2 regions of the Streptomyces niveiscabiei genome follow, and region 1 is predicted to be linked to the other one. Evidence: riboswitches for the same ligand, from Rfam matches in the RefSeq annotation. Region 1 holds a riboswitch; the other holds the start of a gene.
The links. A riboswitch is a leader RNA that binds a small molecule or an ion and turns the genes downstream of it on or off. The one in region 1 is predicted to bind glycine.

Region 2: linked by a shared signal. The riboswitch ahead of gcvT (glycine cleavage system aminomethyltransferase GcvT) and the one ahead of gcvP (aminomethyl-transferring glycine dehydrogenase) in region 1 are both predicted to bind glycine.

The regions. Positions count from the first base shown of each region.
Region 1 covers NZ_JARAYJ010000002.1:4,607-11,756, reverse strand. Annotated here, with positions in the region: gene gcvP (aminomethyl-transferring glycine dehydrogenase) at 1-788, opposite strand, end outside; glycine riboswitch at 849-962, opposite strand; glycine riboswitch at 963-1,057, opposite strand; gene PV682_RS02245 (PRC-barrel domain-containing protein) at 1,179-1,553, shown strand; gene PV682_RS02240 (DNA polymerase IV) at 1,574-2,929, opposite strand; gene PV682_RS02235 (MerR family transcriptional regulator) at 2,989-3,636, opposite strand; gene PV682_RS02230 (bifunctional nuclease family protein) at 3,871-4,344, opposite strand; gene ftsR (transcriptional regulator FtsR) at 4,428-5,165, opposite strand; gene PV682_RS02220 (FHA domain-containing protein) at 5,206-6,087, opposite strand; gene PV682_RS02215 (DUF881 domain-containing protein) at 6,170-7,000, opposite strand; gene PV682_RS02210 (small basic family protein) at 7,006-7,150, opposite strand, start outside.
Region 2 covers NZ_JARAYJ010000010.1:170,201-177,350, forward strand. Annotated here, with positions in the region: gene PV682_RS16815 (enhanced serine sensitivity protein SseB C-terminal domain-containing protein) at 31-852, opposite strand; gene PV682_RS16820 (enhanced serine sensitivity protein SseB) at 973-1,752, opposite strand; gene PV682_RS16825 (AAA family ATPase) at 1,823-2,482, opposite strand; glycine riboswitch at 2,670-2,770, shown strand; glycine riboswitch at 2,771-2,877, shown strand; gene gcvT (glycine cleavage system aminomethyltransferase GcvT) at 2,941-4,056, shown strand; gene gcvH (glycine cleavage system protein GcvH) at 4,113-4,490, shown strand; gene glyA (serine hydroxymethyltransferase) at 4,503-5,768, shown strand; gene PV682_RS16845 (L-serine ammonia-lyase) at 6,011-7,150, shown strand, end outside.

The DNA of each region.
Region 1 (7,150 bases):
GAGGTCAGCAGGGTCAGCGCCAGCAGATCGGCGGCGACGGTGACGAGCGCCCCCACCTCGTGCGCCTGCTCGACGAGCGGCTTGATGTCCCGTACGACGCCGGAGGCGCCGGGGTACTGGATCAGCACCCCGTTGATCTCCCGGCCTGCGACCTCGGCCGGGATCCCGTCACCGAGGTCGGCGACGACGACCTCGACGCCGGCCGGTTCGGCCCGCGTCCGCAGGACGGCGACGGTCTGCGGGAAGGCGTCCGCGTCGACGAGGAAGAGCCCCTTCTTGTTCTTCCCCATCCGCAGCGACAGCGCCATCGCCTCGGCGGCGGCCGTCCCCTCGTCCAGCAGCGAGGCCCCGGACGTCGGCAGCCCGGTCAGGTCCGCGACCATCGTCTGGAAGTTCAGCAGCGCTTCGAGGCGCCCTTGAGAGATCTCCGGCTGGTACGGCGTGTACGCGGTGTACCAGGCGGGGTTCTCCATCACGTTCCGCAGGATGACGGGCGGCGTGAACGTCCCGTAGTACCCGAGCCCGATCATCGACCCGAGCACCTGGTTGCGCCCGGCCAGTTCCCGCAGTTCGGCGAGCACCTGGGCCTCGGTCCGCGCACCCGGCAGGTCCAGCGCGGCGACGTTCTTGATCGCGTCCGGTACGGCGGCGGCGGTCAGCTCGTCCAGCGAGCCGTACCCGACCTGCGCGAGCATCTTGGCCTGGGCCTCGCGGTCGGGCCCGATATGGCGCTGTTCGAAGGGAATGCCCTGTTCCAGGACGCTGAGCGGGATACGGGGAGGGGTCATGAGGGGGCCTCCTGGCCGAGACGACCTTCGGTGGCACCACGGCTGCGGGGTGCCCGAACGGCCTCCCCCTCTGTCATCTCGACCTGAGAGCTTCACCGGCCGCCCGCGAGCGCCCGGCTTTCACCGTCGGTGAGAGCGGACGCCGTCGACACCCGCCCTGCTTTCCAGAGTGACCTCGCCCATGCGGTACGTGAGCCTGAGAGATTCCGGGGAGGAGTTGCTCCTTCGGCGCCTCCGAGGGTTCCGGAGGACTCTCCCGCACAGGGTCGACAGCCACTTTCACCTTACCAGCGAGGTCAACGCCCCAGCCTTCGAGTGGCCACCGGGCCCGAAGTGCTCTTTCGTAGTCCTTACGAAGGCTTCGGCCGCCCCGCGACCAGTGGAGGGCCCGTGCAGACCGACATCGATCCGCGCAACCTGATCGGCCGCAAGGCGTACGACCGGCACGGCGCGAAGATCGGCACGATCGACGAGGTCTACCTCGACGACGCGACCGGCGTCCCGGAGTGGGCCGCGATAAGGACGGGCCTGTTCACCCGCGACGCCTTCGTCCCCCTGGAGACCAGCGAACTCGTCGAGGGCACCCTGCGCGTCCCCTACGACCGGGCCCTGATCAAGGACGCCCCCGACTTCGGCGTGGGCCGCCACCTCTCCCCCGCCCAGGAACTCCAGCTCTACCACCACTACGGCATGGACACGGTCGCCCCCACCCCACCCGAGGACCGCGACTTCGGCACGATCGCCGGCGACGACCCGCCCGCCTAGGGCCCAAAACCGCGCGCCCCCTAAGCCCCCTGCGCACAAGCACCCCCCGCCACCAGCGGCAACGCCTCCGCCTGCTCCAACTCGGGATCGTCGACCCGGAACGTCCGCACCCGCCCCGGCACCACGTCCCCCGGCGTCTCGAACCGCACGGTCACCCGCCCCACCCCGCTCCCCTGCACCCACCCCTGCCCGTACCCGGCGTGCCGCACATCCTGCCCCGGCCGCCACCGATGCTCGACAGGCACCGCCTCGGCCACCGCCTCCCCCGGTGTCTCCGGCACCTCCTCCTCATCCCGCACCTCCTCCGCGGCCTGCGCGAACAGGTCCTCCTGCGTGAAGTCGGCGAGCCCCGACACCCCGACCCCGAGCAGCCGCACCCCGCCGGTGGTGTCCACGGACTCCAGCAGCCGCGCCGCGGCCTCACGCACGACCGCCGGATCGTCGGTGGGCCCGCGCAGGGTCTCGGAGCGGGTCAGCGTCGAGAAGTCGTACCGCCGCACCTTCAGGACGATGGTCCGCCCCGACAGCCGGGCCTCCCGCAGCCGCCGCACGCACCGGTCCGCGAGCCGCCGCACCTCGAACCCGACCCGCAGCCGGTCGTGGATGTCCACGTCGTACGTGTCCTCCACGGACACCGACTTGGTCTCCCGCTCGGCGACCACCGCCCGGTCGTCGCGCGCGAGCGCCATCGCGTACAGCCCCTGGCCGTGCGCCTTGCCGAGCAGCCGGACGAGTTCGTCCTCGCCGGCCTCCGCGATCTCGTCGACCGTGGTGATCCCGGCCCGGCGCAGATGGTCGCCGGTGGCCGGGCCGACCCCGGGCAGCGTCCGCACCGGCATCGGCCCGAGCAGCGCGCGTTCCGTGCCCGGCTCGATGAGCACCAGGCCGTCCGGCTTGGCCCGCTCGGAGGCGATCTTCGCGACCATCTTGGACGCGGCGAGCCCCACCGACCCCGTGAGCCCCGTGACGGCCCGTATGTCCGCCCGCAGCCTGCTGCCCGCCTCCCGCGCCGACGCGCTGTCCCAGGCCGCCCCCTCGGCCTCCAGGTCCACGAACGCCTCGTCCAGGCTGAGCGGCTCCACCAGCGGCGACAGCGCCCGCAGCAGCCCCATCACCTGCTCGCTGATCGCCCGGTAGACCCCGAACCGCGGCACGAGGTACGCCGCGTTGGGCGCGAGCCTGCGCGCCTGCGCCATGGGCATCGCCGAGTGCACCCCGAACACCCGGGCCTCGTACGACGCGGTCGCCACCACCCCGCGCGGCCCGAGCCCGCCGACGACGACCGCCTTCCCGCGCAGACTCGGCTTGGCCGCCTGCTCCACCGAGGCGTAGAAGGCGTCCATGTCGAGGTGCAGGACGGTCGGCGCGTTTCTCACATCTCCGATGCTGCACCACGCCACTGACAACGGGCCCGAACACGCGCCCGAGAGCGCCCTCAGACCGCCTTGTGCCGCCGCCGCGCCAGCTCGTCCGCCGGGTTGTGCCCGACCAGGGTCTCGCCGGTGTCGACGCGCTCGCCGTGCAGCTGCGACAGCGCGCCCTCCACGTCCCGCCAGACCACGCCGACGGCGATCCCGAAGACGCCCTGGCCGCCCTGGAGCAGCGCGTGGACCTCGTCCGGCGAGGTGCACTCGTACACCGTCGCGCCGTCGCTCATGAGGGTCATGCGCTCCAGGTCGCGGAAGCCCTGTTCCTTCAGATGCAGCACCGCGCCGCGGATGTTCTGGAGGGACACGCCGGTGTCGAGGAAGCGCTTCACGATCTTCAGGACGACGACGTCCCGGAAGCTGTAGAGGCGCTGGGTGCCCGACCCGTGGGCGGGCCGCACGCTGGGCTCGACGAGCCCGGTGCGCGCCCAGTAGTCCAGTTGCCGGTAGGTGATGCCGGCGGCGGCACACGCCGTCGGACCTCGGTAGCCGATCTCCTCGGACGCCATCGCCGCCGCCCCCTTGCTGCTGCTCGGCACGGCCGCCGGGCGCTGAGGAGCGTGATCGGCCGCGCTGCCGTGAAGCCGGTACGGGCCATTTCCCCCGAACCCTCGTCCGGGGGCACCCCCAGCCGTACCGTCGCCGCTGCTTCTCACGCCGACCTCCGTCCTTGACCTGCCTTCTCGACGGTAGGCAGTCACCTGGGGTGCGTCAACGATCGCCACACTCGGCACGCCGAGTGATAATCACCCTGGGAGTGGTTTCCCGTGCCCCACCGCGGGGAAAGGCTAGCCGAATGCGCTGAGACGATGCCGTAGGACGCTCTCACTGGCCGCTGGCAATTGCCGAACCGAGACGCCATCGTCACCGACGGGTGTCCGGCGCGCGCGTCACTGGTTGCTGGTGCCGAAGTCCTCGGGCGAGATCTGGTCGAGGAACTCGCGGAACTTCTCCACCTCGTCCTCCTGCTCGTCCGGGATGGCGATGCCCGCGTCGTCGAGCACCGTGTCGCTGCCGTAGATCGGCGTGCCGGTGCGCAGGGCGAGCGCTATGGCGTCGGACGGGCGAGCGCTGACCTCGACACCGCTGGCGAAGACCAGCTCGGCGTAGAAGACGCCTTCCCTGAGGTCGGTGATGCGCACTTCGGTCAGCTCCTGGCCGACGGCCTCCAGCACGTCCTTGAACAGGTCGTGGGTGAGCGGCCGGGCGGGGGCCATGCCCTGCTGGGCGAAGGCGATCGCGGTCGCCTCCCCCGGTCCGATCCAGATGGGGAGGTAGCGGTCGCCTCCCACTTCGCGCAGGAGCACGATCGGTTGGTTGGAGGGCATTTCGACCCGGACACCTACGACATCGAGCTCGTTCACACAGCAACCCTAGGCCGTGCCCGGGACGTTTGGGTAGTCGGGCCCCTGCTGGACGGCCGATCCGCCCAGGGCGAACGCCCGTGTCAGGGCAGCCGCACCCCGAGCGCGGTCTGCACCAGCGCGGAGTGCAGCCGGACCGTGAGAGAGGCGAGCTCCTTGGTACGGGCCTGGGCGAGGGCCCGCGTCTGCGGGTTGCGGTGGAGCTTCAGCGGGGCGACGACCTGGTCGACGAGCCCGGCCTCGCGATCCGCCGCCGCCTTCATCACCCGAAGGTGCCGCGGCTCGATCCCGAAGCGCCCGAGTTCCACGACGAGCGCGGCGACGGTGGCCGCCTCGGCGTCGTACACGCCGTCCTCCAGGGGGACGACGAGGCCGTAGGACTCCCACTCGGCGAGTTCGCGTTCGTCGATGCCGGCGGCGGCCAGCAGCTCGGCGCGGCCGATGCGGGCAACAGTGGGACCGACGGGGTCACCGGGGTCGGGTTCGCCGTCCCGCTGCCTGCCCACGGTCGGCAGGGGGACGGCCTCGCCGCGCTCCAGGGCCTCCAGGTGCTCCCGGATGACCTTGAGCGGCAGGTAGTGGTCCCGCTGGAGCCGCAGGATGCGAGCGAGCCGCTCGACGTCCCGCGGACTGAACTTGCGGTACCCCGAGGGGGTCCGCTCGGGCTCGACGAGCCCTTCCGACTCCAGGAAGCGGATCTTGGAGACGGTGACTTCGGGGAATTCGTCCCGCAGCACGTTCAGCACGGCGCCGATGCTCATCGGCCCGGCCTCCGTGGCGGCGGTGCCGTCTCCGGCACCGCCCCTCGGTGTTCTCAGCATGGACCTTCCCTGGGAGAACCCCGGACGAGTCCGGGGCGGGTCAGTAGCCGCGCTGGCTCGCGTAGAAGACCAGGCGGTACTTGCCGATCTGCACCTCGTCGCCGTTGTTCAGCGCGACCTCGTCGATCCGCTCGCGGTTGACGTAGGTGCCGTTGAGACTGCCGACGTCAGCGACCTTGAACGAGCCGTCCGGACCGCGCCGGAACTCCACGTGGCGGCGCGAGACCGTCACGTCGTCCAGGAAGATGTCGCTCTGCGGGTGACGGCCGGCCGTCGTCAGGTCGCCGTCCAGCAGGAAGCGGCTGCCCGAGTTGGGACCCCGGCGGACCACCAGCAGGGCCGAACCCAGCGGCAGCGCCTCGACGGCGGCCTGCGCCTCGGGCGACAGCGCCGGGAGCGCGGTCTGGCCGGTGACCTCGGAGTCGTACGCCTCCAGGCCCGAGATGGAGATGGTGGAGGTCGTCTCCGAGGCGCGCTCGGGCGTCACGCCCGGACGCAGCGGAGCGCCGCAGTTGGAACAGAAGCGGCTGTTCTCCGCGTTGCGGTTACCGCACCTCGAACACACCAGGGCCGACATAGGGGAAAACCCTCCACCCGCACTTGAGGCTGACGGTTGCCCGAAACCTATGTCGCCGGACTGCGCAGGGTCAACAGACGCCGCGCCCTGACCTCCCGGAATGTCACCCCCAGCCACCTGGTCGCGGAACAGCGGACGCTGACCCTCGTCGCCTGGCTGTGCGCGATGGCGGGCGGTGGCGTTCTCGCCGCCCTCTCCTCGCGCGCTCTTGCCGAACAACTTCGCAAACAACTTCACGGGCGATTCCCCTTGACCGAAACAGACCCGCCCGTGGGGCAGGACGAACCCTGACTCAATACACCGGCCGACCCGGACACCTTCACAACGTCCGTATCCACCAGACAGTTTCCACCACCGACCACCCGATCGGTGCGCCGACCCCCCGCAACCTCATGCCCCTGCCGGACGGCCCCCATGCACCCCCGGTTCACCGGGACGACGACCGAGCGTAGTCAGGCTGCTTCGCCGCCCGCAAGGCGTCCACGACGATCTTGTCGGATCGCTTCACGGTGACCGTGGCCTGCTCCTTCTCCAGGGTCTGCACCACACCTCCCGGGATGTTGAGCGCCGGTTCCAGATCCTCGGGCTTGCCGATGACCTGGAAACGATACGGAGTACGGATCTGGTTCCCGTCCACGCTCACTCCGTTGTCGCCGTCCGTGAAGTACGTCCCGGCGACGACGCGTACACCGTTCACCTGGATCGCCTCCGCGCCGGCCGCGCGCAGCTCCTGGATCGTGTCGAGCAGCATGTCCGCCTCGACCGTCCCCTTCGTGTCGTCGATGGTCATCGTGATACCCGGCCCCTGGGCCGCCACCGTGCCCGCGAGGATGCCGAGTTGCCTCTCCTTCTCGATCGTCTGCTTCCGGGCCTCCTCGGCCTGGTCGGAGCTGTTCTCCAGCTCCTGACGCTGCTTGTCGAGCCCGGTCTTCTCGTCCTCAAGACGCCGGCTGCGGTCGTCCAGTTCATCGAGGATCCGTACGAGGTCCTCCTGGCGCGCGCCGCGCAGCGCGTTGTCGCTGTCGCTGTTGGAGGCAACCTGGACGGCGAGTCCGAAGCCGAGGCCGAACAGCAGCAGGGCGACGATCAGCTGAGCGCGCGTCACCCGGGGCGGCCACAGCCCCTGCGCGAGGCGCTGACGGCCGGTCACCTCCGGCCGGGCGGGCGACTCCCCGGCCTCGCGCGCGGGCGCCGCCTCGATCTCCTGCGGCAGTTCCCTGCGCAGCCGGTGGCCGGGTTCCTGGTCTCCTTGGCTCATCGGCGTCACGCCCGGAAGACGTGCCGGCGGATCGCCGCGGCGTTCGAGAAGATCCGGATGCCGAGGACCACCACGACACCCGTCGACAACTGGGCGCCCACACCCAGCTTGTCGCCCAGGAACACGATCAGCGCGGCGACGACCACGTTC
Region 2 (7,150 bases), on a different contig from region 1:
TGACGGAGCGTCAGGAGACGGCGGGGGCGATCAGTACGCGCCAGGCGTCGCCGGGTAGCCGTAGCCGGCCGCCGGGGACCGCGGGGACTGGGGAGCCGGCGGCTGCTGCGCCGGGGCGTGCGCCTCGCGGTCGTAGAACGGGCGGGCGTTGGCCCGCATCCACAGGACGACCGGGTCGTACTCGTCGGTCATCGCGACCGTGGAGACGGGCAGGCCGTCGGGGACGGCGCCGATCGACTGCTGCATCATCGCGCGCACCGCGTCCACCGACTGCGGCGACGTGTCGTACACGTCCAGGCCGATCGACAGGTACGGCTGGCCCAGGGCCGGCTGGACCCAGGCGCGGCGCAGCGCCCTGATCGCGGGGGTGCGGTGGGCGTTCTGGCCGAGGAGGGCGTAGAAGTGCGGGATCTCCACCGCCGGGTCCGACAGGCGCAGCGGGCCGGGGGGCTGGCGGTCCAGGCCCGTCGCGATGCGGCGCAGGTCGGCCCAGGGGACGCCCACGCCGCCGCCCGGGGCGTGCGGGTTCAGCCACAGGCCGTGGCGGTCCGGGTACAGGGTGCGGGCCGCGTCGAGGCCGTCCACCACCTCGTACGAACGGTTCCAGCCGCTCGCGGACAGCTCCTGGGCGGACGTCACGCAGGGCGCGTACGCGTGGCCGTCCACCTCCATCGAGCCGTACTGGGCGTCCGGGGAGCCGGACTGGCCGTGCCACAGCAGCATCCAGACCTGGCCGGTGGTGGGGGTCGAGAGCGCGCGCAGGAGTGCCTCGTAGGCGTCGTAGCGGCCAGGCGTGACCTGGCGCAGCATGTGCTCGACCTGGCCGGCCGCAGCGGTGCCGCTCACGCTCACGTCTTTACCGACCCTTCGTAAAAGTTGCCCCGTGGATGCCCGTTGCCCTGCGTCGGGGTCAAGCTTAAGCGCCTACGGGGGGTTCGCCGGTTGGGTGTACGACAGGTGAGGGGCGGGTTTCTAGGTGGTGCGGGAGTAGAAGGGCCGGACGTTCAGCTTCAGCCACTCCCCCACCGGGTCCTGCGCCACGTCCAGGAGGATCAGGTTCACGCCCCACCGCACCGGGACCCGGCCCAGCGCCCTGCCCAGCGCGTCCAGCGGCCGTTCGCCGGACTCGCCGTCCCAGTGGGTGAGTTCGACCCCGACGAACATGACCGGTTCCGCGGTCTCGATCGCCGCCAGGCAGCGGCGGGCCGTCAGGACGACGCCCGTCGCCTCGAACTCCTTGGACGCCTCCGCGAGGAAGTCCACCGGGTCGTCCTGCCAGTCCGGCTCGAAGAGGCGGACCCGGGCGCCGGAGGCGGTGCCGTCGAGGGGGGTGCGGCCCGCCCGGCAGAGGTCGGCGACCGCCTGCGGCGGGAGCGGGACGCCTACGACGCCGTCGGGGTTCAGGGCGATGCCGACCTGCGGGGGGAGGCCCTTGGCGAACTCGGCCGCCGGGGCGATCGTGTACGACATGTGCGCGCCGGTGACCTGGCGGAACTGTTCCTCGGAGGTGAAGACGGGGACGTACACCTGGCCGGCGATGTCGATCGTGGGCAGGTCGAGGGGGCCGGTGCGGGGGCCGCCGCCGTTGGGCAGCGGGATCCAGACGAAGCTGCGCGCGAGGACCTCGATGATCCGGCCGCCCGCGGACGGCACCCCCAGGGAGGCGGAGAGCACCTCCTCCAGTTCGTTCCCCGGCCAGCCGCCGTGGGAGTGGGGGTGTGCGGGGACCGGGAAGTCGGTCGGGAAGTCCATCGCTGTCTACCGCCTGCTGGGAACCGCTGTCGAGGAGGAAAAGCTTAAAGGCGTACCGGGGCGGGCCGGTTCAGCCCCGGGTGAACGCGATCCTCCGCAGCGCGTCCGCCGCCTCCCGGTCCAGCAGGATGGCCGCGCCGCAGCCGTCGGGCAGGCCGCCCCGCTCCACCGAGCCGATCAGGCGGGACGCCGCGTGGCGGTGGCGCAGGAACGCGTACCGGGAGACGCCCCGGCCCCGTTCGCGCTGGCCCTCAAGGGCCGTGTCCGGGGTGACGTCCAGCAGGAGGAGGTGGAGGGTGCCGCCGCGGCGGCGGGCGTCGCGGGCGAGCCAGCCCCGCACCCAGGACTGGGTGCCGCAGTCGTGGACCACGACGCCCTCGCCGGAGCGCAGGGCGCGCCACAGGCCCGCGTAGTGGGCGAGGCGGACGAGGGGGCGGTAGGCGGCGTACGGCAGCCAGGAGGGCGTACGGGCGTCCCAGCGGTCCCGGGTGTCCTGGGAGTCGACGCGGGTGCCGTGGACCGCGCGGCGCATCAGCGTGGACTTGCCGCTGCCGGGCAGGCCCGTGACGACGACGAGGTCGCGGGGGCCGAAGAGGAGGGCGTGCGGGCTGTGTCCGGCGCGGTCGCGCAGGTCGCGGACGACCGGCGCGGGGTGCCCGGCGCGGCTCTCCCGCGCGGGGGCCGCCGGCTGGGCGGGCAGCGCCGTCGCGTACGCCGTGGTCCTGTTCACCGTTGATCGTCCTCCCCTTGGAGCAGTCCCGTCAGATACGGGTCTCCCCATAGACAGTAAAGAGAAGGTAATGGAATCTGTCTCGCGATTTGGTGCGCCTCCTGCCACAGCCCGGTTACAGATCTGGCCCTGCCGCACGACCGGGGTGGCGTGCGATGATGGCCGCGCCAACTGCATACCGGCCGTTCGAATCCGCGCGGGAGAGTCCCCGGCTCGCTGTCCCGCTGGGGCGCCGAAGGAGCAAGTCCCTCCCTTGAATCTCTCAGGCACCGTTACCGCGTGGGCGAGGCACATCTGAAAAGCGGGCCGCCCCGGCGGTCCCACCCAAGGTGCAAGCCGTGTTCCCCGCGAGGGTCACGGCGAACCTCTCAGGTTCCGATGACAGATGGGGAGGATCTTCTCGTTCCTGGACGGGAAGCCCTTGCCCCACCCCGTCGCACCTGGGAGACGAACGCCCGATGACCAGCAGTTCCGCCGTACCGCGCCGTACCGCGCTCGATGCCCTGCACCGCTCGCTCGGCGCGACCATGACCGACTTCGCGGGCTGGGACATGCCGCTGCGCTACGGCTCGGAGCGCGAGGAGCACACCGCCGTCCGCACGCGCGCGGGGCTCTTCGACCTCTCGCACATGGGCGAGATCACCGTCACCGGGCCGCAGGCCGCGGCCCTGCTGAACTACGCGCTGGTCGGCGACCTCGCGGCGGTCGGGGTGGGCCGGGCCCGCTACACGATGATCTGCCGGGCCGACGGCGGCATCCTGGACGACCTGATCGTCTACCGGCTCGCCGAGACCGAGTTCATGGTCGTCGCGAACGCCTCGAACGCGCAGGTCGTGCTGGACGCGCTGACCGAGCGGGCCGCCGGGTTCGACGCTCTCGTGCGCGACGACCGGGACGCGTACGCGCTGATCGCCGTGCAGGGGCCCAAGGCCGCGGGGATCGTCGGGGCGCTGACGGACGCCGATCTCGTAGGTCTGAAGTATTACGCCGGGCTGCCCGGGACGGTCGCCGGGGTGCCGGCGCTGATCGCGCGCACCGGGTACACCGGGGAGGACGGGTTCGAGCTGTTCGTGGCGCCGTCGGACGCGGTGGCGCTGTGGGAGGCGCTGGCCGCCTCCGCTGATGTCGTGCCCTGCGGTCTGTCCTGCCGGGACACGCTGCGCCTCGAAGCGGGCATGCCGCTGTACGGGCACGAGCTGTCGACGGCCCTGACGCCCTTCGATGCCGGGCTCGGGCGCGTGGTGAAGTTCGGCAAGGACGGTGACTTCGTGGGGCGCGAGGCCCTCGCCGAGGCCGCCGCGCTCGCCGAGCGCAAGCCGCCCCGGGTCCTGGTCGGGCTGATCGCCGAGGGCCGGCGCGTACCGCGTGCCGGGTACGACGTCGTCGCGGGCGGCGCCGTCATCGGCGAGGTGACCTCCGGCGCCCCCTCCCCGACGCTGGGCAGGCCGATCGCGATGGCGTACGTCGACGCGGCGCACGCGGCGCCGGGGACGGCCGGGGTCGGCGTCGACATCCGGGGGAGCCACGAGGCGTACGAGGTCGTGGCTCTGCCGTTCTACCAGCGCGCGAAGTAACCCTCCCGCAGTCCCCTATTCATCAGCACTCCCCCGCGTACAGGAGAATTCAGGCCATGAGCAACCCCCAGAACCTGCGCTACAGCAAGGAACACGAGTGGATCTCGCCCGCCGAGGACGGCGTCGCGACGGTCGGGATCACCGAGCACGCGGCGAACGCCCTCGGTGACGTCGTCTTCGTCGAGCTCCCGGCGGTCGGCACCGCCGTGACCGCGGGCGAGTCCTGCGGCGAGCTGGAGTCGACGAAGTCGGTGAGCGAGCTGTACGCGCCGGTCGACGGCGAGATCACCGAGGTCAACGAGAGCGTCACGGAGGACCCGTCGCTGGTCAACTCCGAGCCGTTCACGGGCGGTTGGCTCTTCAAGGTGCGCGTCGCCGACGAGCCGGACGACCTGCTGTCCGCCGACGAGTACACCGCCTACACCGCCGGCTGAGGAGTCGTACGCATGTCTGTCCTGAACACGTCCCTGCACGAGTTGGACCCGGAGATCGCCGCCGCCGTCGACGCCGAGCTCGGGCGGCAGCAGTCGACGCTGGAGATGATCGCCTCGGAGAACTTCGCTCCGCTGGCCGTCATGGAGGCGCAGGGGTCCGTCCTGACCAACAAGTACGCCGAGGGGTACCCGGGGCGGCGCTACTACGGCGGGTGCGAGCACGTCGACGTCGCCGAGCAGATCGCCATCGACCGGGTGAAGGAGCTGTTCGGGGCGGAGTACGCGAACGTCCAGCCGCACTCCGGCGCCTCCGCCAACCAGGCCGCTCTCTTCGCGCTGGCCCAGCCCGGGGACACGATCCTCGGGCTCGACCTCGCGCACGGCGGGCACCTCACGCACGGGATGCGGCTCAACTTCTCCGGCAAGCAGTTCGATGTCGTCGCCTACCACGTGTCCCCCGAGACCGGGCTCGTCGACATGGAGGAGCTGGAGCGGCTCGCGCGCGAGCACCGGCCGAAGGTGATCATCGCCGGGTGGTCCGCCTACCCGCGTGAGCTGGACTTCGCGGAGTTCCGGCGGATCGCCGACGAGGTCGGGGCGTACCTGTGGGTCGACATGGCGCACTTCGCCGGGCTCGTCGCGGCGGGGCTGCACGCCAACCCGGTGCCGTACGCGGATGTGGTGACGTCCACGACGCACAAGACGCTGGGCGGGCCGCGCGGGGGGATCATCCTCGCGAAGTCGTCGTTCGCCAAGAAGCTCAACTCCTCGGTGTTCCCCGGGTTCCAGGGGGGTCCGCTGGAGCACGTCATCGCCGCGAAGGCCGTGTCGTTCAAGGTCGCCGCCTCCGAGGAGTTCAAGGAGCGGCAGCGGCGTACGGTGGAGGGGGCGCGGATCCTCGCCTCGCGGCTCACCGCCGAGGACGCCCGTCAGGCCGGGGTGAACGTCCTGTCCGGTGGGACCGACGTCCACCTGATCCTCGTCGACCTGCGGGAGTCCGCGCTCGACGGGCAGCAGGCCGAGGACCGGCTCCACGAGGTCGGCATCACCGTCAACCGCAACGCCGTCCCCAACGACCCGCGTCCGCCGATGGTGACGTCCGGGCTGCGCATCGGGACGCCCGCGCTCGCGACCCGTGGCTTCACGGCCGAGGACTTCACCGAGGTCGCGGACGTCATCGCGCAGGCGCTGAAGCCGGTGTACGACGCGGAGGCGCTGCGGATCCGGGTGAAGGCGCTGGCGGACCGGCGTCCGCTGTATCCGGCGCTGAGCAAGTAGGCCGGTCGGCCGGTCGGGCGGGGGTGGGTCTTCGGGGCCGCTTCCGTCCGGGCGGGGCGGGCCTCGGGGCCGGTCCCGCCGGGGCGGGTGGGTCTTCGGGCCTCCTCCGCCGGGGTGGGGGTGGGTCCTCGGGCCTCCTCCGCCTGGGTGGGGTGGGTCCTTGGGGCCGCCCCGCCCGTGTTCGTAGTCCCCGGCGTGGCATCCGGTGTCGTGTGTCCGCGTCCTTTCTGGTTGGAGTCCCCGTGGCCATCTCCGTGTTCGACCTGTTCTCGGTCGGTATCGGTCCTTCGAGTTCGCACACGGTCGGTCCGATGCGGGCGGCGCGGATGTTCGCGCGGCGGCTGCGGAGCGAGGGGGTGCTCGGGTCGGTCGCGTCCGTGCGGACGGAGCTGTACGGGTCGCTGGGGGCGACCGGGCACGGGCACGGCACGCCGAAGGCCGTACTCCTCGGCCTGGAGGGCAACTCGCCGCGCACGGTCGACGTCGAGGGCGCCGACGAGCGGGTCGAGGCCATCAAGTCCACCGGTTCGCTGCGGCTGCTGGGCGAGCGGGAGATCGCGTTCTCCTTCGACGACGATCTGATCCTGCACCGCCGCAAGGCGCTTCCGTACCACGCGAACGGGATGACCCTCTGGGCGTACGACGCCTCCGGCGCCGAGATCCTCACGCGGACCTACTACTCCGTGGGCGGCGGGTTCGTCGTCGACGAGGAGGCGGTCGGCGCGGACCGCATCAAGCTGGACGACACGGCGCTGAAGTATCCGTTCCGTACCGGCGACGAACTCCTGCGTCTGACGAAGGAGACGGGGCTCTCCATCTCCTCCCTGATGCTGGAGAACGAGCGGGCCTGGCGCACCGAGGACGAGATCCGCGCCGGGCTGCTGGAGATCTGGCGGGTCATGCAGGCGTGCGTATCGCGGGGCATGTCGCGGGAGGGCATCCTCCCCGGGGGCCTGCGCGTCCGCCGCCGCGCCGCCGTGACGGCCCGTCAACTCCGCGCCGAGGGCGATCCGTTGGCCCGCGCCATGGAGTGGATCACGCTGTACGCCATGGCCGTGAACGAGGAGAACGCGGCGGGCGGGCGGGTCGTCACCGCGCCCACGAACGGCGCCGCCGGGATCATCCCCGCCGTCCTGCACTACTACATCGACTTCGTGCCCGGCGCGGACGAGGACGGCGTCGTCCGCTTCCTCCTCGCCGCCGGGGCGATCGGGATGCTGTTCAAGGAGAACGCGTCCATCTCCGGGGCCGAGGTGGGGTGTCAGGGGGAGGTCGGGTCCGCGTGCTCCATGGCCGCGGGGGCGCTGGCCGAGGTCCTCGGCGGGTCTCCTGAGCAGGTCGAGAACGCCGCCGAGATCGGCATGGAGCACAATCTCGGGCTC